DNA from 2 places in the Streptomyces broussonetiae genome. Region 1 is predicted to be linked to the other one. Evidence: riboswitches for the same ligand, from Rfam matches in the RefSeq annotation. Region 1 holds a riboswitch; the other holds the start of a gene.
The links. Region 1 has a riboswitch for glycine ahead of gcvT (glycine cleavage system aminomethyltransferase GcvT). Riboswitches for the same ligand answer to the same signal wherever they lie in the genome.

Region 1 (7,770 bases):
CTGGACGTTCGAGGGGCTGCCGATGATGCCGGTGGTCTGCGAGCCGTCGTACTGGTCGATCTGGGCGTTGATGCCGACCTTCTTCAGCGACGCCTGGAGCGACTCGGCGGTGGCCACCTCGGCGGGCTTGTTGTTGCGGACCGCGATGGTGGTGCTGAAGCCGTTCGGCTGGCCGCAGGCCTTCAGCTCGGCCTTGGCCTGGTCGACGTTGCCGTTCTTGTTGGCACCGGCGATCTGGTACGGGTCGTACTTCTGGCCCTCGGCGCCGGCGACGGCGGGCGGGAGCATGTTGGTGCCGATGTCACCACCGGCGATCGGGCCGCCGCGGGCGGTCTGGATCGACACGTGGTCGGCGCCGAGGATCACGGCCTTGCGGCAGTGGATGTTGTCGAATGGCTTGACACTCTGCGGGAAGACCGCGTAACGGACGTAGCCGGAGATCGGGTTGTCCAGGTTGCCCTTGTCCTGCTTCAGCGCCGTCTGGCGGCCCTGCGGGGACAGACCGGTCTGGGTCATGTCCAGCTGGTAGTCGCCGTTGATCAGACGCTGGTCGAGGTCGTTGGCGTTGGTGAAGAACTTGATGCTGATCTTGTCCGGGTACGCCTTGCGGACCGGGTCCGAAGAAGCGTTCCACTTGTCGTTGCGGACCAGGACCAGCGACTTGCCCGGGTCGTACGACTGGAACTTGTACGGGCCCGAGGAGAACGGGTGCAGGGCGTACTTGGACTTGGTGTCCATGTCCTGGCGGACCGGGGACGCCGCGGGCAGCGCCAGGATGTCCTGGAAGTCGGCGTTGGGCTTGGGCAGGTGGAAGACGATCGTCTTCGCGTTCGGCGTCTCGACCGCCGACAGGCCCAGGTGGTCCTTGCTGCTGTCCTTGTAGGGGCCCTGGTACTTGCCGTCCGGGTCCAGGGTGTCCTTCAGGTACGTCGGGCCGCCGGAGAGCACGTCCTGCGCCCAGTCGCGCTCGATGCCGTACTTGATGTCCTGGGAGGTGATCGGCTTGCCGTCCTCCCAGGTGATCCCGTCACGCAGGGTGAACGTGTAGGTCTTTCCGTCGGCCGAGACCTTGCCCGTGTCGGTGGCCAGGTCGGGGACGACCTTGCCGCCGTCCTTGCCCGGCTTGGTGTCGAAGGTGACCAGCTGGCGGGCGTAGTAGCGGGAGAAGTTCCACATGAAGCCGTAGTAGCCACGCGTGGTGTCCCACGAGTCGGCGTCCTGAGCGGACGCGAACTTCAGCTCGCCGCCCTTCTTGGCCAGCGAGGCCTGGGCAACCTTGTTGTTGGCCGCGTCGAAGCCGGCAGCGCCGTCCTTCGAACCGCTGCCATTGCCACCGCCGCACGCCGCCGTGGTCAGCAGCCCGGCGACCACTGCGGCAGCGGCAAGGGCCTGCTTGCGCCGCCCTGAGGTGCGTTGGGTAGTCACGATCTCGGATCCTCCGGAATTGATGAGAGACCCCGTGGCTGTGCTCACGGGACGCTTGGGGTGCGGCAGTTCAGCGGGAGCCCTTGGGGTCGAGCGCGTCGCGCACGCCGTCGCCGAAGAGGTTGAACGCCAGTACGGTGATGAAGATCGCCACGCCCGGGATCACCATGTACATGGGGTCCGAGTCGTAGTAGTCGATCGCGTTCGAGAGCATCTGGCCCCAGGAGGGGGTCGGCGGCTTGACGCCCACGCCCAGGAAGCTGAGTGCCGCCTCGGTGAGGATGTTGGTGGGGATCATCATCGTCGTGTACACGATGATCGGCGCCACCAGGTTGGGCAGCAGCTCCTTGAAGAGGATGTAGAAGCGCCCGGCGCCCAGCGAGCGGGCGGCCTCGACGTACTCGCGTTCGCGCAGCGAGAGCGTCTGGCCGCGCACCACGCGGCCGATGTAGGGCCAGCCGAAGAAGCCGATGACCAGGATCATCACGAACAGCCGCACGCCGGTGCCGGACAGCCCCAGCATGTTGTTCGGCATGACGGAGACCAGGGCGATGATGAACAGCAGCTGCGGGAAGGCGAGCAGACCGTCCATGACCCGGCTGATGACCGAGTCGACCCAGCCACCGAAGAAACCGGCCAGGACGCCGAGAATCGTGCCCAGCACGACGGCGACGAGGGCGGACAGGAAGCCGACCAGCAGGGAGACCTGAGACCCGTAGATGATGCGCGCGAAGATGTCGCGGCCGTTGACCGGTTCGACACCGAGCAGGTGGTCGCCGCTGATGCCGCCCAACGACGCCTTGGGGGTGCTGAACAGCGGGTCGATGAGGTTCTCGTGGTAGACGTCCGGGTCCTGACCGACCAGGTTGGTGATGACGGGCGCGAGCAGCGCGATCACGATCAGGACAAGCACGACGACCCCACCCGTCAGGGCGAGTCTGTCCCGCTTCAGGCGCTCCCAGGCGATCCGTCCCAGGGAACGGCCCTGAACGGCCTTCGCGTCGGCGGCGGCGACCGCCGCTTCCTCGGCCGCGCCCGGGACCGCTTCCGCGGCCGGCTCGTGCAATGGTGCCGTCATTAGGCTGGGACCCCTCTCAACCGGCGGTAACCGGCCCGCACTCGCCGCTGGTAGCGGCATCATTCAGTCCGTCGTACACAGGGGCGAGCCCCTTGAAGGGGGAGTCTTCAACGCGCCGGTGATGAGCCGCCAGCCTTGGCGGAGAATGGATGCGCAACCGTGATGCAAGCTGGCGTTTCCTGTTATCCGGACAGGAAGTTGCGCCGACCGGACGTCCACCGGTGGGTGGGCGGGTCGTGGAGTGCGGAAAAAGCCCGGGTCAGCGGCGTGGGTCAGTAGCCGCCGGACACCGGCGGATAGCCGTAGCCGGCGGCCGGGGCCTGCGGCTGGGGCGGCAACTGGAGTGGGGGCTGGGCGTGGGGTGCGGCCACGACCGCGTGGGCCTCGCGGTCGTAGAACGGGCGGGCGTTGGCCCGCATCCACATCACGACCGGGTCGTAGTCGTCGGTCATCGCGACCGTCGACACCGGCAGGCCCTCGGGGACCGCGCCGACGGACTGCAGCATCATCGCGCGCACCGAGTCGACCGCGGCCGGGGAGGTGTCGTAGACGTCCAGGCCGAGCGCGAGGTAGGGCGCCCCGAGCGCGGGCTGCACCCAGGCGCGGCGCAGGGAGCGCAGGGCCGGGGTGTGGTGGGCGTTCTGCGCGAGCAGGGCGTAGAACTGCGGGATCTCGATACCGGGCGCGGTGAGCCGCAGGGGGCCGGCGGGCTGGCGGTCCAGGCCCGTGGCGATGCGCCGCAGGTCCAGCCAGGGGATGCCGACGCCGCCGCCCGGGGCGTGCGGGTTGAGCCAGAGGCCGTAGTGGTCGGGATAGAGGGTGCGGGCCACGTCGAGGCCGTCGACGACCTCGTACGAGCGGTTCCAGCCGCTGGCCGACAGCTCCTGGGCGGAGGTGACGCAGGGGGCGTACTGGAAGCCGTCGACCTCCATGTTCCCGTACTGGGCGTCCGGGGAGCCGGCCTGGCCGTGCCACAGCAGCATCCAGATCTGGCCGGAGGACGGGGTGGCGAGAGAGCGCAGCAGGGCCTCGTAGGCGTCGTAGCGTCCGGGCGTGACCTGGCGCAGCGTGTGCTCCACGCTGCCGCTGTGGCTCGCGCTCACCTGTCGTGCCCTTCTCTATTCCGTGCCCCGTGTTGGGAGACAGCTTATGCGCCCACCGGGCTGTCACCCCGGGTCCGTGCACGCGTGCGGGAGCATCGTGGCCGGTCGCGCAGTGCCTTGCGCCCCTTGAGGTGTTTCAGTGACCGGATTGATAGAAGGGACGCACGTTCGCCCTCAGCCATTCCGCCACCGGGTCGTCCGTCACGTCCAGCAGGACCAGGCTGACCGGCCAGGCGACCGGGACCTTGCCGAGGGCTCTGCCCAGCGCCTCCATGGGAAGGGCGCGCAGGTCGCCCTCCCACTGGGCGAGTTCCACGCCCACGAACAGCACCGGGTCGGCCGTCTCGACGGCGGCCAGGCAGCGGCGGGCGGTGCGGACCACGCCGGTCTCGGCGAACTCGGCGGACGCGGCGGAGAGGAAGTCGACCGGGTCGTCCTGCCAGTCGGGCTCGAAGAGGCGGACCCGGCCCCCGGTGCTGGGACCGTCGAGGGGGGTACGGCCCGCACGGCACAGCTCGGCCACCGCGGCCGGCGGGAGCGGGACACCGACCAGCGCGTCCGGGTTCACCACGATGCCGACCTGTGCGGGCAGGCCGCGGGCGAACTCCACGGCCGGGGCGATGGTGTAGGACATGTGGGAGCCGGTCGCCTGGTGCAGCTGCTCCGCGGAGCTGAACACCGGGACGTAGGCCTGGCCGTCGATCTCCAGGGTGGGCAGGTCGAGCGGGCCGCTGCCGGGGCCGCCGCCGTTGGGCAGCGGGATCCACAGGAAGCTGCGGCCCAGGACCTCGATGATCCGGCCGGCCGCGGCGGGTATGCCGAGGGAGGCCGAGAGCACCTCCTCCAGCTCGTTGCCGGGCCAACCGCCGTGCGGGTGGGGATGCGTCTGTGTCGGGAAGTCCGCGGGAGTGTCCGCCGGGAAGTCCATCTGCCTACCGCCTGCTGGGAACAACTGCTGTGACCATGAAGGCTAGCGGGTTGCCGTGACACTCCCGCCCCTGGTGAACCCGATCCGGTGCAGGGCGTCCGCCGCGGCCCGGTCGAGCACCACCGCCGAGCCGCAGCCTGCGGGCGGCTCGCCCTGCTCGACGGCGGCGAGCAGCCGGGCGGTCGTACGGCGGTGGCGGGTGAAGGCGTGGCGCGAGACGCCCCGGCCGCGTGCGCGCTGGCCCTCGCGGGCCGTCTCGGGTGGCACGTCGAGCAGGAGCAGGTGCAGCGTGCCGCCGCGGCGCCGGGCCGCGCGGACGAGCCAGCCGCGCACCCAGCTCCGGGTGCCGCAGTCGTGCACGACGACGCCCTCACCGGTGCGCAGGGCGCGGCGCAGGGCGGCGTAGTGGACGAGGCGGACCAGGGGGCGGTAGAGCGTGTAGGGGACGAAGCGGGGGATGCGGGCGTCGAAGCGGTCGCGGGTGTCCTGCGAGTCGATGCGGCGGCCCTGGACCGCCCGGTGCATCAGGGTGGACTTGCCGCTGCCCGGCAGGCCGGTGATCACGACGACGTCCCGGGGGCCGAGGATCAGGGCGCGCGGGCTGCGGCCCTCCCGGTCGCGCAGGTCGCGCACGACGGGGGCCGGGGCGCGGCGCTGCTTCGGCACCGTGATGCCGCTGGTGACGGTGGCGTACACCGGGGTCCTGTTCACCGTGATCGTCCTCCCCTGTCCATTCGGTAATGGCCATGCCCGAAAAACGTAAAGAGAAGGTAATGGGTGGAGGTCGGCGATACGGTCCGCGCCTTGCCACAGGCCGGTTACAAAAGCCCGCTCGGCGTGCAATGATGTGGCCGCCAACTGCATACCGGCCGCTTGAATCCGCGCGGGAGAGTCCCCAGCAGCCTTCGCTGGGGCGCCGAAGGAGCAAGTCCCTCCCTTGAATCTCTCAGGCCCCGTTACCGCGCGGGCGAGGCACATCTGAAAAGCGGGCCGCTCGTGACAGTGGCTCCACCCAAGGTGCAAACCGTGGTCGTCCCCGTGGCGGTCGCGGCGAACCTCTCAGGTTCCGATGACAGATGGGGAGGAACGTTCCTCGCCCGTCCGCCTTTCCTGGGAGCCGACCGACCGATGAGCAGCACTGAACTCCGTCACACCGCGCTGGATGCCGTGCATCGCGCGCTCGGTGCGACGATGACCGACTTCGCCGGCTGGGACATGCCCCTGCGCTACGGCTCCGAGCGCGACGAGCATGTCGCGGTGCGGACCAAAGCGGGTCTGTTCGACCTCTCCCACATGGGCGAGATCACGGTGACCGGCGCCGGGGCCGCCGCCCTGCTGAACCACGCCCTGGTCGGCAACATCGCCTCCGTCGGCGTCGGCCGCGCCCGCTACACCATGATCTGCCAGGCCGACGGCGGCATCCTGGACGACCTGATCGTCTACCGGCTCGCCGAGACCGAGTACATGGTCGTCGCCAACGCCTCCAACGCCCAGGTGGTGCTGGACGCCCTCACCGAGCGCGCGGCCGGCTTCGACGCCGAGGTCCGCGACGACCGGGACGCCTACGCGCTGATCGCCGTCCAGGGCCCTGAGTCCCCCGGCATCCTCAAGTCCCTCACCGACGCCGACCTGGACGGGCTGAAGTACTACGCCGGCCTGCCCGGCACCGTCGCCGGCGTCCCCGCGCTCATCGCCCGCACCGGCTACACCGGCGAGGACGGCTTCGAGGTGTTCGTGAAGCCCGGGCACGCGGTCGAGCTGTGGCAGGCGCTGACCAAGGCCGGCGAGGGCGTCGGTCTGATCCCGTGCGGCCTGTCCTGCCGGGACACCCTGCGCCTGGAGGCGGGCATGCCGCTGTACGGGCACGAGCTGACCACCTCGCTCACCCCCTTCGACGCCGGGCTCGGCCGGGTGGTGAAGTTCGAGAAGGAAGGCGACTTCGTCGGGCGCGAGGCGCTCCGGCAGGCCGCCGAGCGCGCCGCCTCCGAGCCCCCGCGGGTGCTCGTCGGGCTGGTCGCCGAGGGCCGCCGGGTGCCGCGCGCCGGGTACGCCGTCGTCGCCGGCGGCCGGGTGGTCGGCGAGGTCACCTCCGGCGCTCCCTCCCCCACCCTGGGCAAGCCGATCGCGATGGCCTACGTCGACGCGGCGCACGCGGCGCCCGGCACCGAGGGCGTCGGCGTGGACATCCGAGGCAGCCACGAGCCGTACGAGGTCGTGGCGCTTCCGTTCTACAAGCGCCAGAAGTAGAGACTGGGCGCGATCACGTCCTGTGCGCGGCCGGTCCCGCGACGGCACGTGAGCCTGCGCACATTCGCCTGGTCACCAGCAGTTTTCGCAGTCCCCCTTCAACAGCACTCCCGCTCGTACAGGAGAATTCAGGCCATGAGCAACCCCCAGCACCACCGCTACAGCAAGGAGCACGAGTGGCTGTCGGGCGCCGAGGACGGCGTCTCGACGGTCGGCATCACGGAGCACGCGGCCAACGCGCTCGGCGATGTCGTCTTCGTCCAGCTCCCCGAGGTCGGCTCCACCGTGACCGCGGGCGAGTCCTGCGGTGAGCTGGAGTCGACCAAGTCGGTCTCCGAGCTGTACTCGCCGGTCACCGGCGAGATCACCGCGATCAACGAGGACGTGGTCGACGACCCGTCGCTGGTGAACTCCGAGCCCTTCGAGGGCGGCTGGCTGTTCAAGATCCGCGTCACGCAGGAGCCGGCCGGCCTGCTCTCCGCCGCCGAGTACACGGCTTTTGCCACCGGCGAGGAGGCGTAACCGCATGACCGTCCTGAACACGTCCCTGCACGAGCTGGACCCGGAGATCGCCGCCGCGGTCGACGCCGAGCTGAGCCGCCAGCAGTCCACGCTGGAGATGATCGCCTCCGAGAACTTCGCGCCGCTCGCGGTGATGGAGGCGCAGGGTTCGGTCCTCACCAACAAGTACGCCGAGGGCTACCCGGGCCGCCGCTACTACGGCGGCTGCGAGCACGTCGACGTCGCCGAGCAGATCGCCATCGACCGGGTCAAGGAGCTGTTCGGCGCCGAGTACGCCAACGTCCAGCCCCACTCCGGCGCCTCCGCCAACCAGGCGGCCCTGTTCGCGCTGGCCCAGCCCGGGGACACCATCCTCGGCCTGGACCTCGCCCACGGCGGCCACCTGACCCACGGCATGCGGCTGAACTTCTCCGGCAAGCAGTTCAACGTGGTCGCCTACCACGTGGACCCGGAGACCGGCCTGGTCG
Region 2 (7,770 bases), 4.4 Mb from region 1:
GCCCTGCGCACCGGAACGCCGATCTACGGCAGCGACACGGTGCTGGACGACGCGGGGATCGCGATTCCGGACGAGCAGGAGGACGAGGTGGAGAAGTTCCGCGAGTTCCTCGACCAGATCTCGCCCGAGGACTTCGGCACCAGCAGCCAGTGAGCGCGACCGGCCGGTGACCGCACACGGCCGGTGAGCGGGGGGCGGTCACGGGCTCGTGCGGGCGGTGGGGCCGGGCATGTGCCACCGGCCAATGAGAGCGTCCTACGGCTCCCCGCGAGCGCATTCGGCTAGCCTTTCCCCGCGGTGGGCACACGAAACCACTCCTAGGGTGATTATCACTCGGCGTGCCGAGTGTGGCGATCGTTGACGCACCCCTGGTGACTGCCTACCGTCGAGAAGGCAGGTCAAGGACGGAGGTCGGCGTGAGAACGAGCGGCGACGGTACGGCTGGGGGTGCCCCCGGACGCGGTTTCGGGGAGAGCGGTCCGTACCCTCCCCCTGGCTCTCAGCTGCGTTCGAGCGGGGGGTACCCCCCACCGAGCAGAGCGGTCGATCACGCTCCGCAGCGGCCGACGGTGGTGCCGAACGGCGGAGGGGCGGCGTCCATGACGTCCGAACAGATCGGCTACCGAGGTCCCACGGCCTGTGCGGCCGCGGGCATCACCTACCGGCAGCTCGACTACTGGGCGCGCACCGGTCTGGTCGAGCCGAGCGTGCGGCCCGCCCACGGGTCGGGCACCCAGCGGCTGTACAGCTTCCGGGACGTGGTCGTCCTGAAGATCGTGAAGCGGTTCCTGGACACCGGTGTCTCGTTGCAGAACATCCGCACGACCGTCCAGCACCTCAGAGAACGCGGTTTCCGCGACCTGGAGCGGATGACCCTCATGAGCGACGGTGCCACGGTCTACGAGTGCACCTCCCCGGACGAGGTCCACGCCCTGCTCCAGGGCGGTCAGGGTGTCTTCGGCATCGCCGTCGGCGTGGTGTGGCGGGACGTGGAAAGCGCCCTCTCCCAGCTGCACGGCGAACGCATCGACACGGGCGAGACCCTCGTCGGGCACAACCCCTCGGACGAGCTGGCCCGCCGCCGCAACCGGGCGGTCTGACCGCCGGCCGCTCTCTGGCACCACGGCATTGTCAGTGCCGTGGTGCAGCATCGGAGTTGTGAGACACGCGCCGACCATCCTCCATCTCGACATGGATGCCTTCTACGCCTCGGTGGAGCAGGCATCCAAGCCGAGCCTGCGTGGCAAGGCGGTCGTCGTGGGCGGGCTCGGGCCGCGCGGGGTGGTGGCCACCGCGTCGTACGAGGCACGGGTCTTCGGGGTGCACTCGGCGATGCCCATGGGCCAGGCTCGCCGGCTGGCTCCCAACGCCGCGTATCTGGTGCCGCGCTTCGGGCTGTACCGGGCCATCAGCGAGCAGGTGATGGCCCTGCTGCGGGAGCTGTCGCCGCTGGTGGAGCCGCTCAGCCTGGACGAGGCGTTCGTGGACCTGGAGGCCGGCGGCACGGCCTGGGACGAGGAGTCGGCGCACCAGGCCGGGATCAGGCTGCGGGCGGACATCCTGGCGGTCACCGGGCTCACCGGGTCGGTGGGGCTCGCCGCCTCCAAGATGCTCGCGAAGATCGCCTCCGAGCGCGCCAAGCCCGACGGCCTGGTGATCATCGAACCGGGGACCGAGCGGGCGCTGCTGGGGCCGTTGACGGTGCGGACCCTGCCCGGGGTCGGCCCGGCCACTGGGGACCACCTGCGCAGGGCCGGGATCACCACGGTCGAGGAGCTGGCCGAGGCAGGTGAGGACGAGCTGGTGCGGCTGCTCGGCAAGGCGCACGGGCACGCGCTCTACGCCATGGCGCTGGCCCGGGACGAGCGGCCCGTGGTGGCTGAGCGCGAGGCGAAGTCGGTGTCGGTCGAGGACACCTACGACGTGGACATCCACGACCGGCTGCGGATCGGCCTGGAGGTGCAGCGGCTCGCCGACCGGTGTGTACGGCGGCTGCGCGACGCAGGGCTGTCCGGGCGGACCATCGTGCTGAAGGTGCGCCGGTACGACTTCTCGACACTGACCCGTTCCGAGACGCTCAGGGGGCCCACGGACGACCCGGCGGTCGTGCGGGAGGCCGCCGCGCGGCTGCTGGAGTCCGTGGACACCACGGGTGGGGTACGGCTGCTCGGGGTGGGTGTCTCGGGGCTCGCCGACTACACCCAGGAGGACCTGTTCGCGCAGGCGCTGCCCTCGCGTGAGGCGGAAACGCCTCAGGAGTCCATGGCCGAGGCCGTCGTGGAGCGGCCGGATCCGGTCGAACGCCACTGGCGCGCAGGGCAGGACGTCAGACACGCGGAGCACGGGCACGGGTGGGTGCAGGGGAGCGGGCTGGGACGCGTCACCGTGCGGTTCGAGACACCGCAGTCCCCTCCCGGGCGCGTGCGGACGTTCTCCGTCGAGGATCCCGCGCTGGAGCCCGCGGATCCGTTGCCACTGGTTTCGGCCCCTTCCCGCCGGCCCGCCCGGAGCCAGGTGGGGGACCGACCGGATCAGGCCTCCTCCGACCCGGCCAGCTTGCCGAAGTCGTGGTCCGGCACCGACGGGGGCGAGGCCGTGTCGAGGCCGTAGTGGTGGTAGAGCTGGAGTTCCTGTTCGGGGGAGAGATGGCGGCCCACACCGAAGTCCGGGGCGTCCTTGATGAGGGCGCGGTCGAAGGGGACGTGGAGGGTGCCCTCGACGAGTTCGCTCGGCTCCAGCGGGACGAACGCGTCGCGCGAGAACAGGCCGGTGCGTATGGCCGCCCACTCGGGTATGCCGGTCGCGTCGTCCAGGTACACCTCGTCGACTGTGCCGATCTTGGTGCCGTTGCGGTCGAACGCCTTGCGGCCGATCAGGTTGCGCGGATCGATGTCGGTCTGCACGGTCCCTCTCCCTCCACGTGGTCGCAACTCATCCGTAAGCACTACAAAAGAGCAGATTCCCGGAGGCGGCCACTCGAGGGCTCAGGCGTTGACCTCGCTGGTAACCTGATTTCGGCTGCTGAACCCGTGCGGGAGAGTCCTCCGACGACCTCGGAGGCGCCGAAGGAGCAAATCCTCCCCGGAATCTCTCAGGCTCACGTACCGCACGGACGAGGTCACTCTGGAAAGCAGGGCGGGTGTCTACGGTGTCCGCCCTCACCGACGGTGAAAGCCGGGGCGTGTCCCGGTGAAGCTCTCAGGTTGAGATGACAGAGGGGGAGGCCGTCGGGGTACCCGCGCCGTGGGTGCCCCTCGAAGGTCGCGTCAGACCAGGAGGCCTCCGCAATGACCGCCCAACGCATTCCGCTCTCCGACCTCGAGGCGGGCATCCCGTTCGAGCAGCGCCATATCGGACCCGACCAGGAGGCGCGGGCCAAGATGCTCGCGCAGGTCGGCTACGGCTCGCTGGACGAGCTGACCGCCGCCGCGGTCCCGGACGTGATCAAGAACGCGGACGCCCTCGATCTGCCGGGCGCCCGCACCGAGGCCGAGGTGCTCGCCGAGCTGCGCTCGCTCGCCGACCGCAACCAGGTTCTCGGCTCGATGATCGGGCTGGGGTACTACGGGACGTTCACGCCGCCGGTCATCCTGCGCAACGTGATGGAGAACCCGGCCTGGTACACGGCGTACACGCCGTACCAGCCGGAGATCTCTCAAGGCCGGCTCGAGGCCCTGCTGAACTTCCAGACGACGGTTGCCGAACTGACGGGCCTGCCCACCTCGGGTGCCTCCCTGCTCGACGAGGGCACCGCCGCCGCCGAGGCGATGGCGCTGTCCCGGCGCATGGGCAGGAACAAGAAGGGCCTGTTCCTGGTCGACGCGGACGCGCTGCCGCAGACCGTCGCGGTCATCGAGACGCGCGCCGAGCCGACCGGGGCCGAGGTCGTCGTCGCCGACCTCAGCGAGGGCATCCCGGCGGACATAGCCGCACGCGAGATCAACGGCGTGCTGATCCAGTACCCGGGCGCCTCCGGTGCCGTACGCGACATCAAGCCGGTCATCGACCAGGCGCACGAGCTGGGTGCCCTGGTCACCGTCGCCGCCGACCTGCTCGCGCTGACCCTGCTGACCTCGCCGGGCGAGCTGGGCGCGGACATCGCCGTCGGCACCACCCAGCGTTTCGGCGTCCCCATGGGCTTCGGCGGCCCGCACGCCGGCTACATGGCCGTGCACGAGAAGTTCGCCCGCAGCCTGCCCGGCCGGCTCGTCGGGGTCTCCGTCGACGCCGACGGGCACAAGGCCTACCGGCTCGCGCTGCAGACCCGTGAGCAGCACATCCGCCGGGAGAAGGCCACCAGCAACATCTGTACCGCGCAGGTGCTGCTCGCCGTGATGGCCGGCATGTACGCCGTCTACCACGGGCCGGAGGGGCTCCAGGTCATCGCCCGGCGCACGCACCGCTACGCCACGATCCTCGCCGAGGGTCTGCGGGCGGGCGGCGTGGAGATCGTCCACGGGGCCTTCTTCGACACCGTCACCGCGCGCGTGCCCGGCAAGGCCGCCGAGGTCGTCGCCGCCGCGCGGGACAACGGCGTCAACCTGTACCCCGTCGACGCCGACCACGTCTCGATCGCCTGTGACGAGACCACCAACCGGGCCCAGCTGGGCGCGGTCTTCGCCGCCTTCGGCGTGACGGGCGACATGGAGGCGCTGGACGCGAGCGCTGTGGACGCCCTGCCCGAGGCCCTGCTGCGCACCGACGCCTACCTCACGCACCCGGTCTTCCACCAGCACCGCTCCGAGACCGCGATGCTGCGCTACCTGCGCAAGCTGGCCGACCGCGACTACGCGCTCGACCGCGGCATGATCCCGCTGGGCTCCTGCACCATGAAGCTCAACGCGACCACCGAGATGGAGCCCGTCACCTGGCCCGAGTTCGGCCAGCTGCACCCCTTCGTCCCGGCCGAGCAGGCGCAGGGCTACCTCACGCTCATCCGCGAGCTGGAGGAGCGTCTCGCCGAGGTCACCGGCTACGACAAGGTCTCCCTCCAGCCCAACGCCGGTTCCCAGGGCGAGCTGGCCGGTCTGCTCGCCGTACGCGGCTACCACAGGGCCAACGGCGACGACCAGCGCACCGTCTGCCTGATCCCGTCCTCCGCGCACGGCACCAACGCGGCCAGCGCCGTGATGGCCGGCATGAAGGTGGTCGTCGTCAGGACCGCCGAGGACGGCGAGATCGACGTCGAGGACCTGCGGGCGAAGATCGAGCAGTACCGCGACGAGCTGGCGGTGCTGATGATCACCTACCCGTCGACGCACGGTGTGTTCGAGGAGCACGTCGCCGACATCTGCGCCCGGGTGCACGAGGCGGGCGGCCAGGTGTACGTCGACGGCGCCAACCTCAACGCGCTGGTCGGACTCGCCAAGCCGGGCCACTTCGGCGGCGACGTCTCGCACCTGAACCTGCACAAGACCTTCTGCATCCCGCACGGCGGCGGCGGTCCCGGCGTCGGTCCGGTCGCGGTCCGTGCGCACCTCGCGCCGTACCTGCCGAACCACCCGCTGCAGCCCGCGGCGGGCCCGGAGACGGGCGTGGGCCCGATCTCGGCCGCTCCCTGGGGCTCCGCGGGCATCCTGCCCATCTCCTGGGCGTACGTCCGCCTGATGGGCGGCGAGGGCCTCAAGCGGGCCACGCAGGTGGCCGTGCTCTCGGCGAACTACATCGCCAAGCGCCTGGAGCCGCACTATCCCGTGCTCTACACGGGTCCGGGCGGCCTGGTCGCGCACGAGTGCATCATCGACCTGCGTCCGCTGACCAAGGCGACCGGCGTGAGCGTGGACGACGTGGCCAAGCGCCTGATCGACTACGGCTTCCACGCGCCGACCATGTCCTTCCCGGTGGCCGGCACGCTGATGATCGAGCCGACCGAGTCGGAGGACATCACCGAGCTGGACCGGTTCTGCGACGCGATGATCGCCATCCGCGCGGAGATCGAGAAGGTCGGCTCGGGCGAGTGGCCCGCGGAGGACAACCCGCTGCGGGGCGCCCCGCACACCGCCGCCGCGCTCGGCGGTGAGTGGACGCACGCGTACAGCCGCGAGCAGGCCGTCTTCCCGGCCGGTGTCTCGGCCGCCGACAAGTACTGGCCGCCGGTGCGCCGTATCGACCAGGCCTTCGGCGACCGCAACCTGGTGTGCTCCTGCCCGCCGCTGGACGCGTACGAGGACTGAGCGAACGGTGACGTCGAGGGCTCCGTCCGGATCTGCGGGCGGGGCCCTCGACGTCGTACGGTCTCAGGCCGTCGCCAGCGACACCTCGGTCGCCTTGATCAGGGCGACCACGTCGGACCCCACGAAGAGGCCGAGGTCGGCGACCGCGTCCTTGGTGATGGCCGCGGTCAGTTCGGCGCCGTCGACGGTGATCTTCACGGAGGCCATGACGGCGCCGGTCCTGAGGCCGGTGACCGCGCCCGGAAGCTGGTTGCGGATCGACAGGCCCTTGATCCGGCTGGTGGCGAGGGAGACCTCGGTCGACTTCACCAGGGCGCGGACGGCCGAGCCGGGGGCGAGGGCCAGGTCCTCGGCGGACTCCTTGGTGATGGCCGCCATGAGGTGCTGACCGCCGTCCAGCCGGACCTTGACCGTGGCCATGGCCTCGCCGGACCGGACCGGACCTCGGTGACCGTGCCGGGCAGCTGATTGCGGATGCTCAGAGTCATGGGCAACCACGCTAGGGTGCCCGTCCGATCATGCCGGGTATGCGTGGGTCTGCGTCGCCTTGACCGTCGCCCAGACAGCTGCGCCCGGGTGCAGGTCCAGCTCGGCGGCGGCCACCGTGGTGAGGTCGGCGGCGAGCGGGAGTTCGCCGGTCAGGACGGCACGGATCTGGTCGCCGTGCGTCTCCAGGCCCTCGACCTCGCAGCGCCACAGGTTCCGGGCGCTGGCGCCGGTCGGCCGGTCCCGGAACAGGGTGACGGCGGCGGGCGGGAAGGCCACGAAGACCGGTCCGGACAGGTCCTCCGTGGTGGTGATGGAGGGCCCGGCGTCGAGCCGTACCGTGTGCCCGTCCGCCTGCCCCCGGTAGAGGTTGAGGCCGACGAGCTGGGCGATGTAGTCGGTGCGGGGGTGGCGGGCGATGTCGGAGGGGGCGCCCTCCTGCACGACCCGGCCGTGCTCCACGACCACCAGCCGGTCCGCGAGCACCATGGCGTCCAGCGGGTCGTGCGTGACGAGGACGGCGACCGCCTCGAACTCCGCGAGATGGCGGCGGAGCTGGGCCCGGACCTCCAGGCGGGTACGGGCGTCCAGGGCGGCCAGCGGTTCGTCCAGGAGCAGCAGCCGGGGACGGGTCGCCAGGGCCCGGGCGAGGGCCACCCGCTGCGCCTGCCCGCCGGACAGCCGACGCGGCTTGGCGTGGGCGTGGTCGGCCAGGCCCATGCGGTCCAGCCACGCCGCGGCCCGCTCCCGGGCCTCGGCCCTGGACGCGCCCTGGCAGCGCGGCCCGAAGGCCACGTTGTCGAGGGCGGACAGGTGCGGGAAGAGCAGGTAGTCCTGGAAGACCACACCGACCGGGCGGGACTCCGGGGCAGTGCGCTCCAGTGAGGCGCCGTCCAGGCGCAGGTGGCCGTCGGTGAGCGGGACCAGACCGGCGAGCGCGCGCAGGGCGGTGGTCTTGCCTGCGCCGTTGGGACCGAGCAGCGCGACGACGTCTCCGGGGGCCGCCGTCAGGCTCACGTCCAGCCGGAAGGGGCCGCGGTCGACGACGAGCCGGGCGTCGAGTCCCTCGTCGCCCGCTCTCTTCACGTCGGCTTCGGGGGCGTCGATGTCG

Region 2: another riboswitch for glycine. It lies ahead of gcvP (aminomethyl-transferring glycine dehydrogenase); the one in region 1 lies ahead of gcvT (glycine cleavage system aminomethyltransferase GcvT).

Annotation. Positions count from the first base shown of each region.
Region 1 covers NZ_CP047020.1:6,470,189-6,477,958, reverse strand. Annotated here, with positions in the region: gene GQF42_RS29975 (ABC transporter substrate-binding protein) at 1-1,425, opposite strand, end outside; gene GQF42_RS29970 (ABC transporter permease) at 1,496-2,503, opposite strand; gene GQF42_RS29965 (enhanced serine sensitivity protein SseB C-terminal domain-containing protein) at 2,776-3,606, opposite strand; gene GQF42_RS29960 (enhanced serine sensitivity protein SseB) at 3,743-4,534, opposite strand; gene GQF42_RS29955 (AAA family ATPase) at 4,577-5,245, opposite strand; glycine riboswitch at 5,409-5,506, shown strand; glycine riboswitch at 5,507-5,620, shown strand; gene gcvT (glycine cleavage system aminomethyltransferase GcvT) at 5,663-6,781, shown strand; gene gcvH (glycine cleavage system protein GcvH) at 6,917-7,303, shown strand; gene glyA (serine hydroxymethyltransferase) at 7,308-7,770, shown strand, end outside.
Region 2 covers NZ_CP047020.1:2,039,964-2,047,733, reverse strand. Annotated here, with positions in the region: gene GQF42_RS09435 (bifunctional nuclease family protein) at 1-153, shown strand, start outside; gene GQF42_RS09430 (MerR family transcriptional regulator) at 417-1,100, shown strand; gene GQF42_RS09425 (DNA polymerase IV) at 1,159-2,610, shown strand; gene GQF42_RS09420 (PRC-barrel domain-containing protein) at 2,532-2,903, opposite strand; glycine riboswitch at 3,023-3,117, shown strand; gene gcvP (aminomethyl-transferring glycine dehydrogenase) at 3,288-6,173, shown strand; partial or broken gene GQF42_RS09410 (TOBE domain-containing protein) at 6,237-6,661, opposite strand; gene GQF42_RS09405 (ABC transporter ATP-binding protein) at 6,690-7,770, opposite strand, start outside.